Regions from separate parts of the Pontibacter sp. GD7 genome, predicted to be linked through region 2. Evidence: riboswitches for the same ligand, from Rfam matches in the RefSeq annotation. Region 2 holds a riboswitch; the other holds the start of a gene.

Region 1 (9,898 bases), on a different contig from region 2:
ACACATGCCGATTGGTAAGATGAACCTGAACACAACGGCAACCTCAGTACCTTATAGGGGCCGTACGGGCAGCAACGCTTTGCTGCAGAACTATAAAAAAAGAGAAACGCAACAAGCCCGGCCGCATCATGGTGTCGGTTTATCGGTTATCTCGGATAGGGCAGGGGCTCTTAAGCGAACTGATGCCGGCGTGACCTATGCTTACCATTTGCCACTTACAAAAGAACTTAAAATGTCGGCTGGCTTATCGGGGGGCATTTCGATGTACAGGGTGGATGAGCAAGGTTTGCAGCTAACCGACCCTAACGACCCTACTTTTATGGGCGGCAATTACAACCGCGTGAAGCCAAACATAACAGCAGGCGTGTTGCTGTACACCAAGCGCTTCTTTGTAGGAACATCCAGCACGCAGCTTTTTCAGGATGAGCTTAGCACCAGGTTTAACGACGAGGAAAGCCACCTTGCCAGTTCCAGGGCGCACCATACTTTTATGGGAGGCTACAAACTGGTGGTTACGCCCAAATTTACGGTGTTGCCTTCGGTGCTGGTAAAGTATGCCAGTCCCGCACCCACTTCCGTTGACGTTAACCTGAAGCTGATGTATTATGATAAAGTATGGCTGGGAGGATCTTACAGGCAAAACCGTACTCCGGTTATACTTGGGGGCGTAAACGTGAGCAACCTGCTGCAGGTAGGCTATGCCTATGATGTGGCCTCCAATGGAATGGACAGGATAGGCGGCGGTGCCCATGAAGTGGTACTTGGAATCCTGGTAAATAACCGGGGCAAGATCTTCAGTCCTTCTGATTTCTGGTAATAGGCCGTAAGAAATAAAAAAAGCCTCATCAAGTATATAGATTTGATGGGGCTTTTTACTTCAGCGGCTGTTTTTGTTATAATATTAGCTCAAGTTGCGATTAATCCACCCCTCCCAATAGCCGTGCCGTTAAGTTTTAACAGAAATTGTCCCCTTGAGGGCAGGGCCGTTTCATTCTATTTTTTTCTGGCGCGGATCTCCAGATTCGTGACTAACAAGTAAGGTTGAGTCTTCCCGGGACTCCGCCCGGGACAGGCTTCCTCAACTGGCTCGGAGAGCCATAAATGCGATTTGAGTGCAAGATTATTTACAACCGAAATAGGGACTTCATTTTTCAAAAACAAGGTCATGGCGCGAGTGTCCTTGTCCCGAATCAAGTCCGGGATCTGCGACTCTTAATTGGCTATAGCTGGGCCTCTGGCCCAGTTGAGTTGAAAACTCAACGCCATGTCAAACCACAAGTTGAAAACTTGCGGTAGAAAAATAGAATGAAACGGCCCTGTTCCTAGAAGGAGAATTTTTTACAATTTTGTGATAATCCCCTCTTGGGAGGGGTAGGGGTGGGTAAATCCGTTTTGAATAAGAACCTCTTCTAGCTAAAGAACTTCCTTTGCAGCCTGCAGGCCGCCCTTCAGGTTAAAGATGGAGCGATTAAAGCTGTTGGCTACATACAAGCTGGCTGCAAACATACTTCTAAGCCCCGACTGGCAGCAGAACACGATCTTCTTGTCAACAGGGAAGGTTTGCATCTGGTCTTGCAAGGTGCTAAGCGGAATGTTCTCACCACCTATATTGAAGCTCTCAAATTCGTATGGTTCACGCACGTCCACCAGGTAAATGTCCCCTTTCTCTTCCAGCCAAGCTTTTAATTTCTGGTGTGTGATTTCCCGTACTGTAGATGCAGCGCTAGCACAAGCGGCAGCTGACACAGGAGTAGTATGAGTCGCAATGTCTGTGCGTTCAAAGGAGAAAATATTGGTGCTGTTCTCCAGTGTATTCAGTACAAGTAGTTTGCCCGCCAACACCTCTCCAACCTGGCAGATGATCTTGATCGCCTCGTTTGCCATGTATGAGCCAATTAATCCAGGCAATACACCCAGCACACCTACCTCAGAGCAATTAGGCATTTCACCGGGTTCCGGAGCGGCAGGGTAGATGCAGCGGTAAGTTGGCCCGTTCTGGAAGTTAAAGACCGATACCTGTCCTTCGAACCGAAGGATGGAGCCAAATACCAGCGGCTTGTCAAGCGCCACACAAACATCGTTCACCAGGTAGCGGGTAGGGAAGTTGTCAGAGCCGTCTATGATGACATCATACTCTTTGAATAGCACATTTGCATTATCAGTTGTGAGTCGCTCCGTGTAAGTATGAAATTGAACGAACGGATTTTGCTTTGCTAGTTTCTCTTCTGCTACTACGGCTTTTTTTCGTCCCACATCTTCTTGCCAGTAAAGTATCTGGCGCTGCAGGTTACTCTCGTCTACCACATCATCATCTATTATACCGATGGTGCCCACGCCAGCGGCCGTAAGGTATTGCAGAACAGGACAACCCAGGCCCCCGGCACCAATTATCAGTACCTTTGCCTGTTTTAGTAATTCCTGGCCTTCCAATCCGATCTCGGGGAGTATCAGGTGCCGGCTGTATCGCTTTATTTCTTCTGGTAGTAGCATGTTATATTTTATTCGTGATATAGCTCTCTAGATGTAACATTCTTTGTTCGATATTATCTGAAATACCGCCAGTTTGAGCGCAGCGGTAACTGGTGGTTGACAATGTTTGCAAGTTTGTAACTTGCGCAAGTTGCAAACTTGCGGTAAAGGCAGCCACAAGTTGCGCTATCGCTAAACTTGCGGCATGTGCGATCCAACAAATAATATCATACTAACTCCCCCCCTGGCTCTTTCGGACATCCATGTCCGAAAGAGCCAGGGGGGGGACTTCCTAGTCCCCGTTGATCAGCCTTTCCTTTTTGCGGACTTGGGAGTCCGCAGCAGAAAGAGTTCCGGGCATTCATGTCCGGAACAGCGGTTTGTTTAAGCGTTTCAGCTTCAGTTAAAACAACTCCAATAACAAACCACCTAAGTTGTCGTTTAAAAAGCCCTGTCCCAATCCTTCCAAACAGCCTCGTATCCCTGCGATTTCAGCATGGCGGCAATCTGTTCGGGGCTACGCTCATCCGAAATCTCAAATTGCTCCAAAGATTCCGGCTCCACGGCATAACCCCCTGGATTCGTCTTCGAGCCTGCACTCATGGATGTAACGCCAAGCTTTACCACGTTATTCCGGAACTTCTCCGACTCACGGGTAGAGAGCGATAATTCCACTTCTTCGTTACAGATGCGGTAAGCACAGATCAGTTGTACCAACTCACGATCCGACATTTCTACTTTTGGGGCCAGGCCACCACAGAAAGGCCGCAGTCTCGGGAACGAAAGGCTATACTTGGTCTGCCAGTATGTTTTCTCCAGGTAATTCAGGTGCAAGGCTGTAAAAAAGGAATCTGTGCGCCAATCTTCCAGGCCAATCAGCACGCCAAGTCCCATCTTATGAATACCTGCTTTACCCAGCCTGTCCGGGGTATCTAACCGGTAGTAGAAGTTTGATTTCTTGCCCTTAGTATGGTGTTTCTTGTAATCGTCTTTATGGTAGGTTTCCTGGTATACCAGCACGGTGTTCAGGCCATAAGGTATAAGCGCTTCATACTCGTCCTGGTCCAGGGGCTGCACTTCCATGGAGATGTGCGAAAAGTATGGCCGGATGAGCTGCAACGCATTTTTGAAGTAATCTACATGCACGGTGTTGTTAGCCTCGCCAGTAACCAGCAGCACGTGGTCGTAGCCTAGTTTTTTTATGGCCTGTACTTCCAGCAGGATCTCCTCATCGGTAAGTGTTTTGCGGCGCATTTTGTTGTCGTAGCTAAAGCCGCAATAGGTGCAGATGTTCTGGCACTCGTTGGACAAGTATAATGGCACGTACATCTGCATGGTATGGCCAAAGCGCTTGCGGGTAATCTGCTGACTCAACTGCGCCATCTGCTCTAGGTAGGGTGCGGCAGCCGGCGAGATCAGGGCCTTAAAATCTTCCAGTGTTTTCTTCTGGCTACCTAAGGCATGCTCCACATCGCGGGCAGTTTTGGCATAAATGCTTTCCTTTACCTGCTCCCAGGTATAGCTGTCAAAAATCTCTCTGAAATTACTCATCTAAAAAGGAAGTTAAAGGGCTGCTTGCTGCGGCATGTTGTACAGGTTTAGCCAGCTTTGCTTCAAATGCCATTCGTCCGGCTTCAACGGCCATTTTGAACGCTATTGCCATCTGCACCGGGTTTCCTGAAACCGCAATGGCCGTGTTCACGAGCACCGCATCGGCACCCAGTTCCATAGCCTTTGCCGCATCCGACGGACTGCCAATACCCGCATCCACTACCACGGGCACCTTGCTCTGCTCGATGATGATCTCCAGGAAATCAATAGTTTTAAGCCCCTTGTTGCTCCCAATAGGAGAGCCCAGTGGCATAACGGCGGCTGTTCCGGCTTCTTCCAGGCGTTTGCACAGTACCGGGTCCGCGTGGATGTAAGGCAGCACCACAAAGCCCAGTTTAGCCAGTTCTTCTGTAGCTTTCAGGGTTTCTATCGGGTCGGGTAAAAGGTACTTCGGGTCCGGGTGGATCTCCAGTTTTAACCAGTTTGTTTCCAGTGCCTCACAGGCCAGCTGCGCAGCAAACACGGCTTCCTTTGCGTTTCGAACCCCGGAAGTGTTTGGCAGCAGGTTGATGTGCGGGTGCTTCAGGTGAAAAAGTATATCATCTTCTTCGGCATGAATATCCACACGTTTTAAAGCAACAGTTACCAGCTCGGAACCTGATGCCAGTAAGGCTTCTTCCATCAAACCGGATGAACTGAACTTGCCCGTGCCGGTAAACAGGCGTGAATTGAAGGTTTTATCTGCTATCTGTAACATATTATAAGGCGATACTTGCGTGTGAAATTGCTTTTTGAATAGTTTGGACAAAGGCAGCAGGAGTAGGGCTATTGGTAATGGCCCCTGATATGGCAACGCCATGTACCCCCGCAAGCAGCAGTTCGGGCACATCGGCTGCCGCAATGCCACCGATAGCTATGATGGGAATGCTGATGTCTTCCAGAGTTAGCTGACGAAGTATGGAAGTATAGCCATTCAGGCCCAGCACAGGGCTCAGCTTTTCTTTGGTGGTTGTGAAGCGGTAAGGCCCCAACCCAACGTAGTCGGCACCATCTGATACGCGTTGCCTGATGTGCTGTAAAGTGTTGGCGGTGCCCCCAATGATCATACTTTCCCCGACAATACACCTGGCTTCCAGGATAGGCATGTCCTGCAGGCCCAGGTGCAAACCATCTGCTTCCACAGCTTTGGCTATGTGCGGGTAATCGTTGATGATAAGCTTCCCACCATACTTTGCGCATAGCTCTTTAGCCGCTTCTGCGTAATGGACAACCTTAGTTTCTGGCTTGTTTTTTACCCGCAGCTGCACCCAGTCACAGCCGGCATCCAGGGCTTTATGTATGGCCGTAAGATGGGTTAACGTGTTAGTTTCCTGCGATATGTAGTGTAGTTTAGCGATCATGTTTGTGATACCCGAGTAGGGAAGGGTTACTGCTTAAAAATGATTCGGTGTAGCGCTTGCCCCGGCGGCAGGCTTCTTCTAAAGTATGGCCCAATGCCAGGTTGGCCGCAATGGCAGCCGACAGCACACAGCCGGAACCATGCTTAGGAGAAATATTTGATAATGTTGGCTCTAATGCGGTGCAGGTGTCCTGATAGAAAAAGTAATCTGTACCTAAGGCTTCGGGATTATGGCCGCCTTTCAAAAGTATGGCGCAGTGCTTTGCCATTTCTCCGGCAGCGTCTGTTGGTGCTAACTCCGGATTGAGCTGCTGTATCTCGTTGTAGTTTGGAGTAGCCAGGGTTAGCTCCTGCAATACAGCGTTTAGTTGCTGCTCTTGTAAAGCATCATGAAAAGCAAAACCTGCACTGGCTTTTAAAACCGGGTCAAGAACAATCTGTATCTCAGGCTGCTGTCGCTTCAAGTATAAAATAATCTCCAGCAGCGCACCCATACTTTGCACAATCCCAATCTTGCATGAAAGTATAGGAAACTTGCTTACCAGTGGCTCCAGTTGGTCTATGATCTCCTGTGCAATTATCCATTGCAGCTTCAGGAATTCTGTGTCGTTTTGAACCGTTAGAGCAGAGCATACGCCAAAGCCATAAACACCATGCTGCTCAAACGTTTTGATGTCGGCAAGTATACCGGCCCCGCCACTCGGGTCGAAACCGGCAATGCTTAGTACGTAAGGTCTGGTGTCTGACATTTCTCTTTAATTTTCAGGTAAGAAGTAACTGCCTGCTCAGGTTGTTTCCAGACGCTGCCAAGTATAGCTGCTCCGTCGAAATTCATACTTCGGATCATGGCAACATTCTGCGCATCAATCCCACCCAGGGCGATCACCTGAATAGGTTTCTCTGCTGCAGTTAAGTAAAAGCCGTCTGCCACCTTAGAAGTATAACCTGGCTTTGAAATGCTGTCGAACACAGGCCCGAAGAAAGTATAGAAGAAACATGGACTTAGCCTTTGCAACGATGCTATTTCGTGCACAGAAGTGCTGAGCTGATATCCTGCGGTTTGCAGTTTAATCAGGTCTTCTGCCGTAGTCATACTTCTGTTGGCTTCGATAAAGTGTAAGCGGTTTATTTCAAACAAAGCTGCCAACTCGTGGTGCTGGTGCAATGCTATTTTTGCACAGTGCTCCGGCTTTATCTGCTGCAATAACTGCCTAAGTTCTTCTGTTGTAAAGTATGGCTTGCGTAAATGAAAGTACTCCAGCCCCGCCTCAAACAACTCGTTGATGCGCTGTGCCTCTTCGGCTATCGGTTCGGGACTGGAGATAACTATCAGCTTCATTTACAGGTATAGCTCGCTTCCTTTTTGGGCAAACTCTTTCGCTTTTTCTTCCATGCCTTTTTGCAGGGCAGCTGTTTCTTGCACACCCTGCTGGTCGGCATACTCACGTACTTCCTGCGTTATTTTCATAGAGCAGAAGTTTGGTCCGCACATAGAACAGAAGTGGGCAATTTTAGCACCTTCGGCAGGCAAGGTCTCATCATGGAATTCACGGGCTGTGTCCGGGTCCAGAGACAGGTTAAACTGGTCTTCCCAACGGAACTCGAAGCGTGCCTTGCTCAGGGCATTGTCGCGGTACTGTGCTCCCGGGTGTCCCTTGGCAAGGTCGGCGGCGTGTGCGGCAATCTTATAAGTAATCACACCATCCTTCACATCTTTTTTATTCGGAAGGCCCAGGTGCTCTTTTGGCGTTACATAGCAAAGCATGGCCGTTCCAAACCAGCCGATCATGGCCGCACCGATGGCAGATGTGATGTGGTCGTAACCAGGTGCGATGTCAGTAGTCAATGGTCCAAGCGTGTAGAACGGTGCTTCGTGGCACTCCTTCAGTTGCTTGTCCATGTTCTCCTTGATCAGGTGCATTGGCACGTGGCCCGGACCTTCAATAATCGTCTGTACATCGTGTTTCCAGGCAATCTTGGTGAGTTCGCCTAGCGTTTCCAGTTCGGCAAACTGCGCTGCATCGTTGGCATCGGCTATACTTCCAGGGCGTAACCCATCGCCCAGCGAGAAAGAAACGTCATAGGCTTTCATGATCTCGCAGATCTCTTCGAAGTGCGTATACAGGAAGTTCTCTTTATGATGTGCCAGGCACCACTTTGCCATAATAGAACCACCCCTGGATACGATACCGGTCAGACGCTTAGCCGTTAATGGCACATAACGCAGCAGCACACCGGCATGTATGGTAAAGTAGTCAACCCCTTGCTCAGCCTGCTCGATCAGTGTGTCGCGGAAGATTTCCCAGGTCAAGTTTTCGGCTTTACCGCCAACTTTCTCCAGGGCCTGGTAAATCGGCACGGTGCCAATCGGAACAGGGGAGTTGCGGATCACCCACTCGCGGGTTTCATGTATGTTCTTGCCCGTAGAAAGGTCCATGATGGTATCGGCTCCCCAACGGCAGGCCCATACGGCTTTCTCCACTTCTTCTTCAATGCTGGAAGTAACAGCAGAGTTGCCGATGTTGGCGTTGATCTTTACTAAGAAGTTTCGGCCAATGATCATCGGCTCACTTTCGGGGTGGTTGATATTGGCAGGAATAACAGCACGACCTGCGGCTACTTCCTGTCTTACAAACTCCGGGGTAATGTGGCTTTTTGGCGTGTTGGCACCAAAACTATGGCCGCTATGCTGGTGCGAAAGTATAGGATTCTGGTCTTTCAGCTGCTCGTTCAGTGTATCGATACGCTGGTTCTCACGGATGGCGATGTACTCCATCTCCGGCGTGATGATCCCTTTTTTAGCGTAGTGCAGCTGCGTTACATTCTGCCCATCTTTGGCACAAAGCGGCTTGCTCAGGTGCTGGAAACGCAGGTAATCCAGGCTGTTGTTAGCCAGGCGCTGCTTGCCATACTGCGATGTAACGCCATCCAACTGCTCTACATCACCGCGGTTCAGAATCCAGTCTTTGCGCAGGGCGGGCAAGCCTTGCTTTAAATCGATCTCGATGTTCGGATCAGTATAAGGTCCGCTGGTATCGTATACCGTTACAGAAGCGTTTTTCTCCACCTGGCCTTCTGAGCCAAAGATTTTGGTGTCGGTTAAGCTGATCTCGCGCATGGCCACAGAGATGTCGTGTAGCTGGCCTTTTACATACACCTTTTTCGATGCCGGAAACGGTGCGCGCGTTATGGTTTGTTGTTGGGGTATTTTTTCTTTCTTCATAAAAGTATAATTACAGATGAAAAGGCTAAGGCTTAACCGCCCTGCGTTGCTCTGATGATGGTGACTGAATCGTTTGGTTGTAAGGAGTGATCGTCCCAGTTGGATTTTGGAACAATGGCGTTATTGACCGCAACAGCAAATCCGTTTTGGTGCTGAGGCAATAGCGTTTGAAGCAACTGCTGTAAAGAGCAATTGTCGGCTACGGTTTGTGCTTTTTGGTTTACTGAAATTTCCATTCCTGTAGATTTGGTGCAATAGACCTTAGGAATGGACCTGGGGAGAGAAAGAAAAAAATCCCGGTATGTATTCGCTTTTCCCTACGGCAGTATGAACTGCATCAGGTTCAAAGGGTAAAATCTCAGCCCTGTTTAAAGGACACCCCTAAAGTCGATTCAAATATAGGTGAGAAAGTATAGATTCCAAAAGAGAAGGGAGATTAGTTTAAATATATAGCATGATACACCTGCACAGAAGCCTTATTAATTGAAGCCTACTTTTGGAATTTATGTAACAGATTGACCAAATGATGTAAAAGGACAGCTTCCATTAGCATATACCTTTGTGCAATAAGAAATAAGGGGAAAATGAAAATTGTAATATTGCTTTATGATGGGTTTACGGCTTTAGATGTAATAGGGCCATACGAAACACTCTGCCGTCTGCCTGGTGCCCAGGTGGTATTTGTTGCCAAAGAAAAGGGCATTATCGAAAGTGACTATAAACATGCCAGGCTCATTGCAGATTATTCCATTTCTGAGATCAGCAGTGCAGATATTCTAGTGTTGCCGGGCTCAACCATCACTTTTCTACAGGCTATACAAGACAAACAGCTTTTGGAATGGATTAGTGAAGTACATCAAAAGACAAAGTGGACATTGGCTGTGTGTTCAGGGGCTGTTATTTTAGCTGCTACGGGTATACTTAAAGATCAGCAAGCAACTACTCATTGGGCTTTATACGATCAGTTGGGAAAACTCGGAGCTCATCCGGTAGCAGAGCGGTTTGTGAGAAATGGTAAAGTCATTACTGCTGCAGGGGTCTCTGCTGGTATTGATGCAGCATTGTACCTGGCTTCACTGGAATTTGGAGAGGAAACTGCCAAGGCATTGCAGTTAATACAGGAATACGACCCACAGCCCCCATTCAATACCGGCTCCCTGCAAAATGCACCAGCTCATATTGTGGACAGAGCTAAGCGTGTATTGGTAAGAGATGTTAAAAGAATGACTGGAGGAACACTCTTTTCACTTATTAAA
Region 2 (9,898 bases):
AGTATAGCCATTAGCCGCATACATCTCGTTGAACAGGTTATTCACCAGCAGCCCTAACTCCAGCTCTTTCAGCATATTCTTGAAGCCGACGTTGTAACGCAGGCGCAGGTCGCCTACCTGGTACGGACGAATAATGCGGGCCTCATTCTCTGTGTTGTCCAGGTACTGCTTGCTAACGGTTTTATAGATGAAGGCAGCACGCAGGCCTTTTAGCACCTCTACCTCCAACTGATTAGTAGACACAAAACCTGGCGAGAAGGCGATGGTGGTTTCGTTATAGCTGTTCACTACCTGGTCTCCGTTATCGTAGTCGTCGATGAACTCGTTAAAGCCTTTGATCTTGTTCTGGCTGTAGGCAAGGTTTGAGTTTAGCTTTACCTTACTACCGAAGTGAAAAGCAGCAGCCAGCTCTATACCCTGGCGATAGCTGTCCTCGATGTTAGTGCGGGTATAGGCACCTACATCATTTATCTGCCCTGTAAGCACCAGCTGGTTTTTATAGTTCATGTAGTACACATTAGCCTCAATATCGGCCAGAAGTGGAACGCCGGCAAAGTCCGGCAGGGTAAGCTGACCACGGTAGCCGGCCTCTATGTTGTGCAGTGTTTCGTGCTTAGGGCGGCTGTTCGGTGTAGATTCTGTAAAGTCGTCGCGCACCGGCTCACGGTTGCCCACTGCATACGAGGCATACAGCTGGTGGCCTTGTTCTACAGTATAAGTTATACCTGCCTTCGGATTGATAAACGTGTAATCTACATCCTGCTCTATACTTTCCAGGTCGTTGTCAAAGCCCATGAAGGCATAGTTGATCTTACGCAGCTGCAAATCGACGAACAGGTTTAGCTTATCGTTTAGGCCATAGTTGGCTTTCGCAAACATATTAAAGTCTGTTTTGGTGGCGTTGTTGTCGTAGTATCGGTGCCTGATGTTGGATGTTGAGGCAAAGCGCGCCCAGATAACTTCCCCGAAATGGTCTCCGTCATACTTGTTCCAGGCACCGCCCAGTGTCAGGTTCAGTTTTTCCTCCGGACGATAATTCAAAGCATAGGTTACGCCATAGAAATCGTTGTCCAGCCAGCGGCGGCGGATAATATCTGAACGCTTGATCTCAACGCCTCCAATTACCACGTTTGGCAAACCATATCGAGAAAACTTGTCGTCAGCTTTAAACTGCTCATAATATCCGCGTCCGTAAGTATAATGCAGGGCACCAGAAAAGGTCAGGCCGGTTGCAATGTCATGGGACAGGTGCAGTTGGTAGTGGTCTTGCTGGTAGTTGTCGGTTTCGTTGTCGTAAGTATAAAAGTTATACCTGCGGCCCGCTGAAAGCAGGTTTTCCTTATCGCTGCCTTCGATCCAGTTGCGGTCAATGTATGCCTGCAGGTCCTCGGCGTTGCCGTAAACCAATGCCTCTGGCGTTCCATACCAAGCCTGGTAAGTCTGCTCTTTGCCCGAGAAGGTCACGAACTTAACCGAGGTCTTGTCTCCGTAGTATCCTCCCGAAAAATAAAGTGATTTCAGATCAGAAAAAGCCCTGTCGATGTAACCATCAGACTTAATGCGCGACAAACGGCCATCGAATGCGAATTTGCCATTGATAAGGCCGGTACCAAAACGCACGTTGTTCTTCCAAGTATCGAAAGAGCCGTAGCTGTGGTCGGTTTCGGCGTAGGCCTCGCGGCGCACTTGCTGTGTCTGGATATTTATACTTGCACCGAAGGCACCGGCACCGTTTGTAGAGGTACCTACACCGCGCTGTACCTGTATGTCCTGCACCGAAGAGGCAAAATCAGGCATATTCACGAAGAAAACCCCGTGGCTTTCAGAATCATTAATGGGAATGCCGTTTACCGTAACGTTGATACGGGTAATATCTGAGCCCCTGATGCGGATACCCGTATAGCCCACACCGGCGCCGGCATCTGAGTTTACCACCACCGATGGCACCTGCTCCAGCAAGTATGGCAGGTCCTGGCCAAAGTTACGCTCTGCGATCTGCTCGCGGGTTACGTTGGTAAAGGTGGTGCCGGTAGTCTGGTCGGCACGTGTGGCCTGCACAATTACTTCGCTGGCCTGCATGGCCTGCTGGCGCAGCGCTACCTGTATAGTTTGGTTCTGCGACAGGTTTACAGCAACCTTCTTATCCTCGAAACCCAGATAACTAACAGCCAAAGTATAACTACCGGCCGGCAGATTTGTGAATTCGAAAGTGCCCTGCTGGTTTGTTGCTACCCCGGTGCCCGTGCTCTGGATAACAACGTTTGCCCCGGCCAGCGCATTACCAGTGGCTGCATCGGTAACACGGCCGCTCAGGTTATACTGGGCAAGCAGCTGCAATGGCATAAAAACAGTGGCCATCACAATTAATAAGAACTTCATTTGAAATTGAACTAGAATGACACAAAAAATTTATGCCAGGGGGAGAGAGAATAAGAATACTTTTTCTATCAGTGTTCTATCCCTGCGACGGCATTACCCGCATCAGGTTCAATGGGTATGATCTCAGCCCGTAATATTAAGGCACCCCTAACAATTCACAAAGGTAGGGGGCTTTTCTGTTATAGTCAAAATCTAATGGGTAAACATACACTACAAGCTGGTTAGCAAGGTGTTATTTTTCCTGAAATGCAAAAACCACAGGAGCACAATGTACGTTGAAAACAGTAAATGGCATACATTCTCTACATATCCCTTATACCCATAAATGTGTGTAGCAGTAGCCAGCTGAAACTATAATTGATAAAGTAGAACTGTGATGATGATCAGCATTTTGTATACAATGGCACTCCTAACTATACTTGCATATTATGCTTTTGCGCCTCGTAAAAGATTTAACCACCCACCATCCACTGACAGCGACGATGACGGAGGTGAGCCACTAGGAGACGACCTGCCAGATCTGGACCTTCCGCCCGGCATCTCATTGCCGATAAACGATTTTGAACCAAGATATGATATCCGGAATATAAAAGTGCCAAAGTTCCCGGAACCCTCTCTGCATTAACTGAAAAATTAAAAACCCCGGTTATCTAACAACCGGGGTTTATTTTTATACTTCCGTTACCAGACCTGTATACTATAGGTGCGCTCAAACACCTGTTTGGGGGCCAGTTCGTTTATCCCCTCTTTCTCCTGTAGCTCTGTGCTGCCGCTGTTGCTGCTGGCTATGCCGCACCAGGGCTCTATGCAAATGTATGGCGAAGGGCCAGGCTTTGCCCAGATGCCCAGATACGGGAAGCCAGGAAAGCTGATCTTGATCTTGCGCGGCCCGTTATGGCTAGCAAGTATAACCCTTTCAGACTTAAGCTCTTTTAAAATGATGGCGTCTTTATCGAAATAGCGGTGGTTGAGAGGCAACACCTTAGTTTGCTCGTCTATGAGTTCTGTTTCTCCGGTTTGCAGCCCATTCTCATCTATCAGGTAGCGGCGCAGTGTTTCTTCCTGCTCAAACTCCAGGTAGTAGTCGGTATACTGCTCATTGTTGTATAGCGGAACGTTAAACCCGGGATGTGCCCCAACCGAGAACCACATGGCTTTCTTGTTTTCGTTCAGTACCTGGTACGTTACCTCCAGCTTGTTATCGTTGAGCTTGTACGCCACCAACAGTCTGAATTTAAAAGGGTACTGCTCTAGCGTTTCCTCATCATGGCTTAACTGAAAAACAAGTTTACTGTCTTTTTCTTCGATAAGCTCAAACTCCTTTTTTCGGGCAAAGCCATGCCTGTTCATGTGGTAAGTATGGCCATCAAAAGTATACTGCTGTATTGGCAACTCTCCTACAATCGGGAACAGGTTGGGCGCATGGCTGCCCCATAAAGTCGGGTCCCCTACCCAGATCAGTTCCAGGTCTTCGTCTTTTTTTATAAAATGCTGAAGCTCGGCACCCATGCTTTCGATGCCCACTTTAAAATAATCGTTTTCAAGAAAGTATAGCATAAAGCTGTAGTTAAGTGTGTTTCAGGAGCAGGTCGTCTACGTGTTTACGCGCCTGGTTAAAACGTTCCTGCTGCTGCCCGGTAATTTCTGCAAAAGGCACCTGCAGGGCTTCCAGCTCACGTTTGTACCAGTCGTAAAAGAAACGGCGCTTATGTGGATGCTCACGCTGCGGATCCGGCTCCCAGGGCAAATCAACGCCCATTAGCAGGCAAAGGTTATAGTCTTGCTGCAATAGTTTTTCAGAGATCCAGGTGGGGCACTGCCCAAATGCATGCTCGCTCCAGATTTTGAGCACCAGCATATCAGTGTCGGCAAAAATAATGGACTTGCCATGCTTCATTGCCTGCTGCTCTAGTTCGTGCTGCCCGCGTGCAATTGCCTCTATGTCCTGCAAAGTATAGGGCCTGCCCAGGTTGCCGATGTAGTTGCGGGCATACTCGGGCACCCATACGGTTTCGTAATGCTGTGCCAGCTGCTCGGCCAACGTAGATTTCCCCGTCGATTCCGGTCCTGTTATTGCGACTTTTAGCATGTACCAAAGGTCGTAAAATATACGCAAGTATAAAATAAAGCTGCCCCGGCACACGTGGCACCGGGGCAGCTTGTACAAGTAGTTTTACTTTGTACTATTTTCTCAGTATCAGCTTCACGGTTTTCACATCGGTGCCGCTCACGATGCGGGCAATGTAAATGCCGCTCAACAAATTACGTCCGTCAACTTCCACGCTGGTTACTTCACCTGGCTGTGCAGTACCAGACTTCAGTTCCTTAAGCAGGTTGCCTCTCAGGTCGTACAGGTTAGCTTTATACTCACCACCTTTGGGCAGTTTAAACTCAACGGTTGTTCTGTCGCTGAACGGTGACGGATAGGCAACTGCCTTGCTCTCGTCTGCGCTTGCCAGAGGTGCTGTTTTGCACGGGTTCTCTACCTCGTTCTCTATACAGAAGCTAAGGTCGTCGAAAGCGCCTGAGCCGGCAAAGTGATTAGAGCCATCGCGGCCATCCATAACAATCTTCATCTTAAGCACACCACGCGTATTGCCAAGGCTAACTGTCTGTTTGCTATTATCGCCTAAGGCTAGCAGCTTAACCTTGAAGAGTTCCACATTGTTCTCACCATACAGGTATACCCAGGAGTTGTTCTCATACCCGTCAATATCCAGGGCACGCATCGACTTCATGGTTACAGGTCCTATTCTGGAGAAGTCAAAGTGCAACTCTCCACCCCACTGGTTATCGTTTGGTACATTGGTCAGGTCCTGGTTAATGATGATCACATGGTGCCAGTCTTCAGTGTAAAGGTCGGCATCATCGCCGGTAGGTGCCTGGGTATCAAAAATGGCCGCGTGGTTTTCCGGGGCGTATGTACCATCCGGGTTACGTTTTTTACCAAACACAGGTACCGCACCGGCCGGGGTGTTCAGCACGGAAACAAGGCCCAGCTTTTCATCGCTGAAGTTCTCGAGATGGCAGGTAAGCTCTGGCTGCGGCTTAGGCTGAGGCTCTACATAAGCGGTTGCCGTAGCGTAACATCCGTTTCCAGGGTTTGTTACCTTTAAAGTATAAGTACCGGCAACACTCACTATTGGGTTCTGCATGCTCGAGGAGTAGTTTTCAGGTCCGGTCCAGTAGTAAGTAACCCCTTCCGTAGTGGAGTGGCCTTTTAACTGCAACGTACCAGTGTCGCAGCCCAGCATACCACCAGTTGCCTGCACATGCGGCTTGCTGTCATCCATCGTTACAACCACCTCGTCTGTGGCCTCGCAGCCTGATCTGGAATTGGTCACCTTCATAGTATAAGTACCTGCGGCACTCACTGTTGGCGTAAGTGTGTTCTCTCCGGATACTATTTTACCACCGTTGCTGGCTGTCCATAAAACACCTCTCCAATGCTCAGGCACAGAAGTTGAACCCTCCAGCATAATGGTCGGAACAGCGCAACTTAGCCTTTTATCCGTGCCAGCGTTCATAACTATGTCTTTATCCTGAGTAACAGTAACATTGTCACCGGCTGAGCAACCATTGGCAGGATTGGTTATGGTTAAGTAATAGACACCTGCCATCGATACTGTGATTCCTGGCGTTTCTGCTTCAAAATTGTCTGGCCCTGTCCACTTATACTTTGCGCCCTCAATGTTGGTAATGCTTCCCAACTGCACCGATTTGATGTCGCAGGTTAGATGTGGTGTTGCTGGTGTGGAAATTTGGGCCGTTGGGGCAGTTTTGTTCATGGTAACCACTACCTCGTCTGTAGCGGTACAACCGCCGGTTGCTGTTGTTACGGTAAGCTTATATGTACCAGCTGCATTAACGGTTGGTGTAAGTGTGCCGCCTCCAGACACGATATTACCTCCATTGCTTGCCTCCCATTTATAGCTTGCCCCTGCCGTAGCCGAGCTGCCGCTCAAGGCAATACTTGTAGTGGCGCAGGTAAGCACTTTGTCATCACCGGCATTGGCATCCGGAGTGGTACAGCATGACTTGATCATCACCTTACTGGTGTGAACATCAGTTTTGGCTGGGCTGGATGAATCCTTTACGGTCAGTTTTATGGTTTTCTCGCCATCACTCATATAAGTATAAGATGCTGTTAATGTCGTAGCATCCTCAATGCCATCCCCGTTAAAGTCCCAGGAGTAAGTATAAGGCGCTTTGCCTCCTGTTGGTGTTGCGGTAACCGAAACCGTTTCGTAGCGGTTATTCTCCGTGCAGGATGCCTGTGCCGTAAAATTGGCAATCAGGGGTGCTTCCACAACAATAGGGTTCTCACGGCGGCACTTAGATGGCACTATAGAAGAGCAGGTGGTTGGGTCTGCGCAGAAATCTTTATTTCCTGTACCCCAGGCTATAAAGATGTCCGTAAGCATGATCTCGCTGCCACAGGTCCAGTTGATAGGTGTAGTATACCTAAGCACGTTGTTGTTGCCCGTTAAAGGCACACCAAAGCAATTAGACACAGGCTGGTCGGCCATGTTCTTGATCCTGAGCATACCCGATACATAAACGCCTACCCGTGGTGTAGTAGTTGAAACCACCACATTCAGGTAAGCCTGCCCTTGCACCCCTGGCGTGCAGTCTGATGTAAGCGGCACCCCATTGGCATCCGAAAGGAATACCCGCTCCACTTTAATATCATTTGAGGTACAGTTTAAATCAGGACAAGTTTGTGCCATTGCATTTTTGGATAGCAGTACGGCAGCCAGCAGTAGCATAGCTATATGCCACAGCAGCCTCGATGGTTTGGGTGAAGTATAGTCCTCGCTATACTTTTGTTGGTATAAGTAATTCATAGTTAATAAATTGGTTATTATATATAATTATTATTGAATGCGTTTTTTAAGGCAAAGCAATTCCACCACAGCTGTAAATCCTTACACAGCAGTGAGCAAGAAGTATGGTACCTCCTTACAAGAAGCCCTTATGCCTATCTGGATGTTGGTCCGGCGCGCATGGGGAAGCGCCAGTGTTTTCGGAAAATGGAAGGATCAGCCCTATCAGTGTGCTTTGTCATCTGTAAAAAGTATAGCAGTTAACATCCGACGCAAAAATTTGCGCCAATAAGCATTAGGGTTATAAGGTGGGTGTGTGGCGTGTATCTGGCTATGGCTATTTGCTTTTAATAAAGCAGCAAGCTTAGCACTGTATGGTAATACGATTTAATGTAGAAAAGTATATGAATTTTACTTTAATTTATTAAACAATTTAAAGCATAAGCAATAACACCAGGTGTAGACATTATATAGCTGGGTGAACGTATCTAAAAATTGAGTAGGAAATTCTTAAATCAACGTAATAAAATGAACTATCCGCCTTGGGACAAGTGCAGTAACTTTAAGTAATACTCAAGCCTTTATAAAGGAACACGGCACCAGGTTAACCCGGTGCCGCGTCCAAAGAAATCTAAAGTATAAAAGTAGGTTTAATTGTTCTTTTTAAGCAACTTAACTGTTTTAGATCCGGAGCCGCTGACCATGCGCGCCAGGTACATACCATCTGCCATACTTCTGCCGTCAACTTCGATCTGGGTAACCTCACCTGCTTTGGCAGTCCCAGACTTTAGCTGCCGGATAAGTTGTCCTTTCATGTCGTACAGGTTTATCTCATACTTACCAGCCCGCTCTGCCTTAAACTCCAGCGTCACGTTCTGCGAGAATGGAATTGGGTAGGCAGTTAGCTGGTCATCGGCTTTGGCCTGTTCGGTGGTTTGGATGGAGTTGGAGGAGGATACTTTAATATCTTGAATTTCCTCTGTATCTGTACATGAACTAGCTCCTGTACTGCACTCACCTACTGTAGCAATAACACTGTAACCAGAACCAGCCTCTAAATCTGTAAAAATAGCGTCGCCAGTTGTATAATTAATAATTCTATCAGCATAACCAGTTCTTGATAAAGTATATTTTGTTCCAGCAGCAGGATTCAAAATCTTAACTTTAAACTTATTCTCATCGCATTTAGGTGGTATATATTCTAAACTTGGACCAACTGGTTGCTCATTAACTACCAACGATACATTGCTTGTTGCACTTCCACAACTTGGGACAAAATCACTCAATACAGTAAGCCTCATCACCACAGTTCCACCATTTCTAGTACCATTCACCTTTACAGTAGGAGTAGCTGTATTACCATTCGTAATTTCAATGCTCCAGCCATCAGGCTTACTAAATACGCTCCAAGATAAGGAGCCATACTGACCGCTACCGTTCAGGCTAAAAGTGTTACCTAATGCATTATAACATTGTGCTTGTGGAGCATCTCCCGCATTTGCAACTGGATTATTGTTCACCGTGATCGTGGCCGAGGCCTCGCTTGAGCAGCCGGCACCGCTGGTCAGCTTGGCGTACACTGTGCCCCCGGTGCTGGTGTAGGTGCTCGGCGTGCCGATCTGGTTGGCCGCGGTGGCAGGCGTGCCCGTGTGCCAAGTCACCGTGCCCGTGCCCACGTTGCTGTCCTTGCTGGTCAGGTCGAACACGGCGGAGTTGTTTTGGGCGTTGGTTGCGCAGGCGGTGAAGCTAACACTCGAGGCCGACGGGCGGGCGTTCACCGTCACTTCTGCTGTGGCAGTTTTAGTGCAACCATTTGTAATATATGTATAAGTAACAGTGTATGTTCCTGGATTGCTTGCTGCTAAATCAATTTGGCCTGATGAAGAATTTATAGAAAGTCCAGTTGGTGAAGCACTATAAGTACCTCCTGTAACGCCGCTATGCGAAACCGAAGCAGTACCTACAGGGCAGTATGGACCATTATAAGCTATGGTTGCGTTTCCAAAGGTGATCTGCACCTGTTGTGGTTCAACTAAATCTTTTAATGCAGCTGTTTGAGAGTCTGATGCTTTTGTTTTAACAAATAGTGTTTTTATACTTAAGCCGGTACAAGGATTTGCAATCTCACGTAATACTCCAGTAACATTAATTGCGGCTTCCACAAAAGCAAACTGGCTATATGTTGTACTACCAAATGCTCTAAAAGGCACAGCTACTGTACCGGTTTGGTTTGTTTCTGCAAAAATATAATTTCTAAGATCTCCGTTTTTTAGCACATAATCATACATCCCCGGCGATGTCATTTCCCAAAGGTATATTCTAACAGTGGGCTTTACACCACCATTACTGTACTCCATCGAAACTACCATATCACCAACTGTTCTACCTCCATGTGGCCCTTCAGATGTAAATCCATTACCAGTTGTGCTTCTAATTAAGGTATTTTGGAGCAATTCAAAATCTATGTAACTCGTACCACTTGTTGATAATCGATCCCCTGCAATAATAATCCAATCATTATTATTTGCATCTCTAGTAACAAGGTACATCGCATTATTAATATCATTTTTGCTAGGCGCTTTACTCGCAGACCAAGCCCAGGTAGTTGGGTCTGCATTAAACTTGCTACCTTCGGTAAAAATTATATCGTTTCTATCATTATAGGCATCTCTGATAAGGCTTGCGTTTAAGCC

What was found. A riboswitch is a leader RNA that binds a small molecule or an ion and turns the genes downstream of it on or off. The one in region 2 is predicted to bind thiamine pyrophosphate.
Region 1: another riboswitch for thiamine pyrophosphate. It lies ahead of thiS (sulfur carrier protein ThiS); the one in region 2 lies ahead of AC4BAP_RS04900 (TonB-dependent receptor).

What each region holds. Positions count from the first base shown of each region.
Region 1 is NZ_JBYZMP010000007.1:179-10,076, reverse strand. Features, by position in the region: gene AC4BAP_RS12155 (PorP/SprF family type IX secretion system membrane protein) at 1-817, shown strand, start outside; gene moeB (molybdopterin-synthase adenylyltransferase MoeB) at 1,414-2,490, opposite strand; gene thiH (2-iminoacetate synthase ThiH) at 2,911-4,020, opposite strand; gene AC4BAP_RS12140 (thiazole synthase) at 4,013-4,777, opposite strand; gene AC4BAP_RS12135 (thiamine phosphate synthase) at 4,779-5,420, opposite strand; gene AC4BAP_RS12130 (hydroxymethylpyrimidine/phosphomethylpyrimidine kinase) at 5,410-6,168, opposite strand; gene AC4BAP_RS12125 (thiamine phosphate synthase) at 6,141-6,758, opposite strand; gene thiC (phosphomethylpyrimidine synthase ThiC) at 6,759-8,642, opposite strand; gene thiS (sulfur carrier protein ThiS) at 8,675-8,878, opposite strand; TPP riboswitch at 8,940-9,035, opposite strand; gene AC4BAP_RS12110 (DJ-1/PfpI family protein) at 9,227-9,898, shown strand, end outside.
Region 2 is NZ_JBYZMP010000002.1:427,832-437,729, forward strand. Features, by position in the region: gene AC4BAP_RS04900 (TonB-dependent receptor) at 1-2,379, opposite strand, end outside; TPP riboswitch at 2,442-2,538, opposite strand; gene AC4BAP_RS04905 (hypothetical protein) at 2,780-3,004, shown strand; gene AC4BAP_RS04910 (aldose 1-epimerase family protein) at 3,061-3,936, opposite strand; gene AC4BAP_RS04915 (AAA family ATPase) at 3,947-4,468, opposite strand; gene AC4BAP_RS04920 (T9SS type A sorting domain-containing protein) at 4,563-7,226, opposite strand; gene AC4BAP_RS04925 (T9SS type A sorting domain-containing protein) at 7,856-9,898, opposite strand, start outside.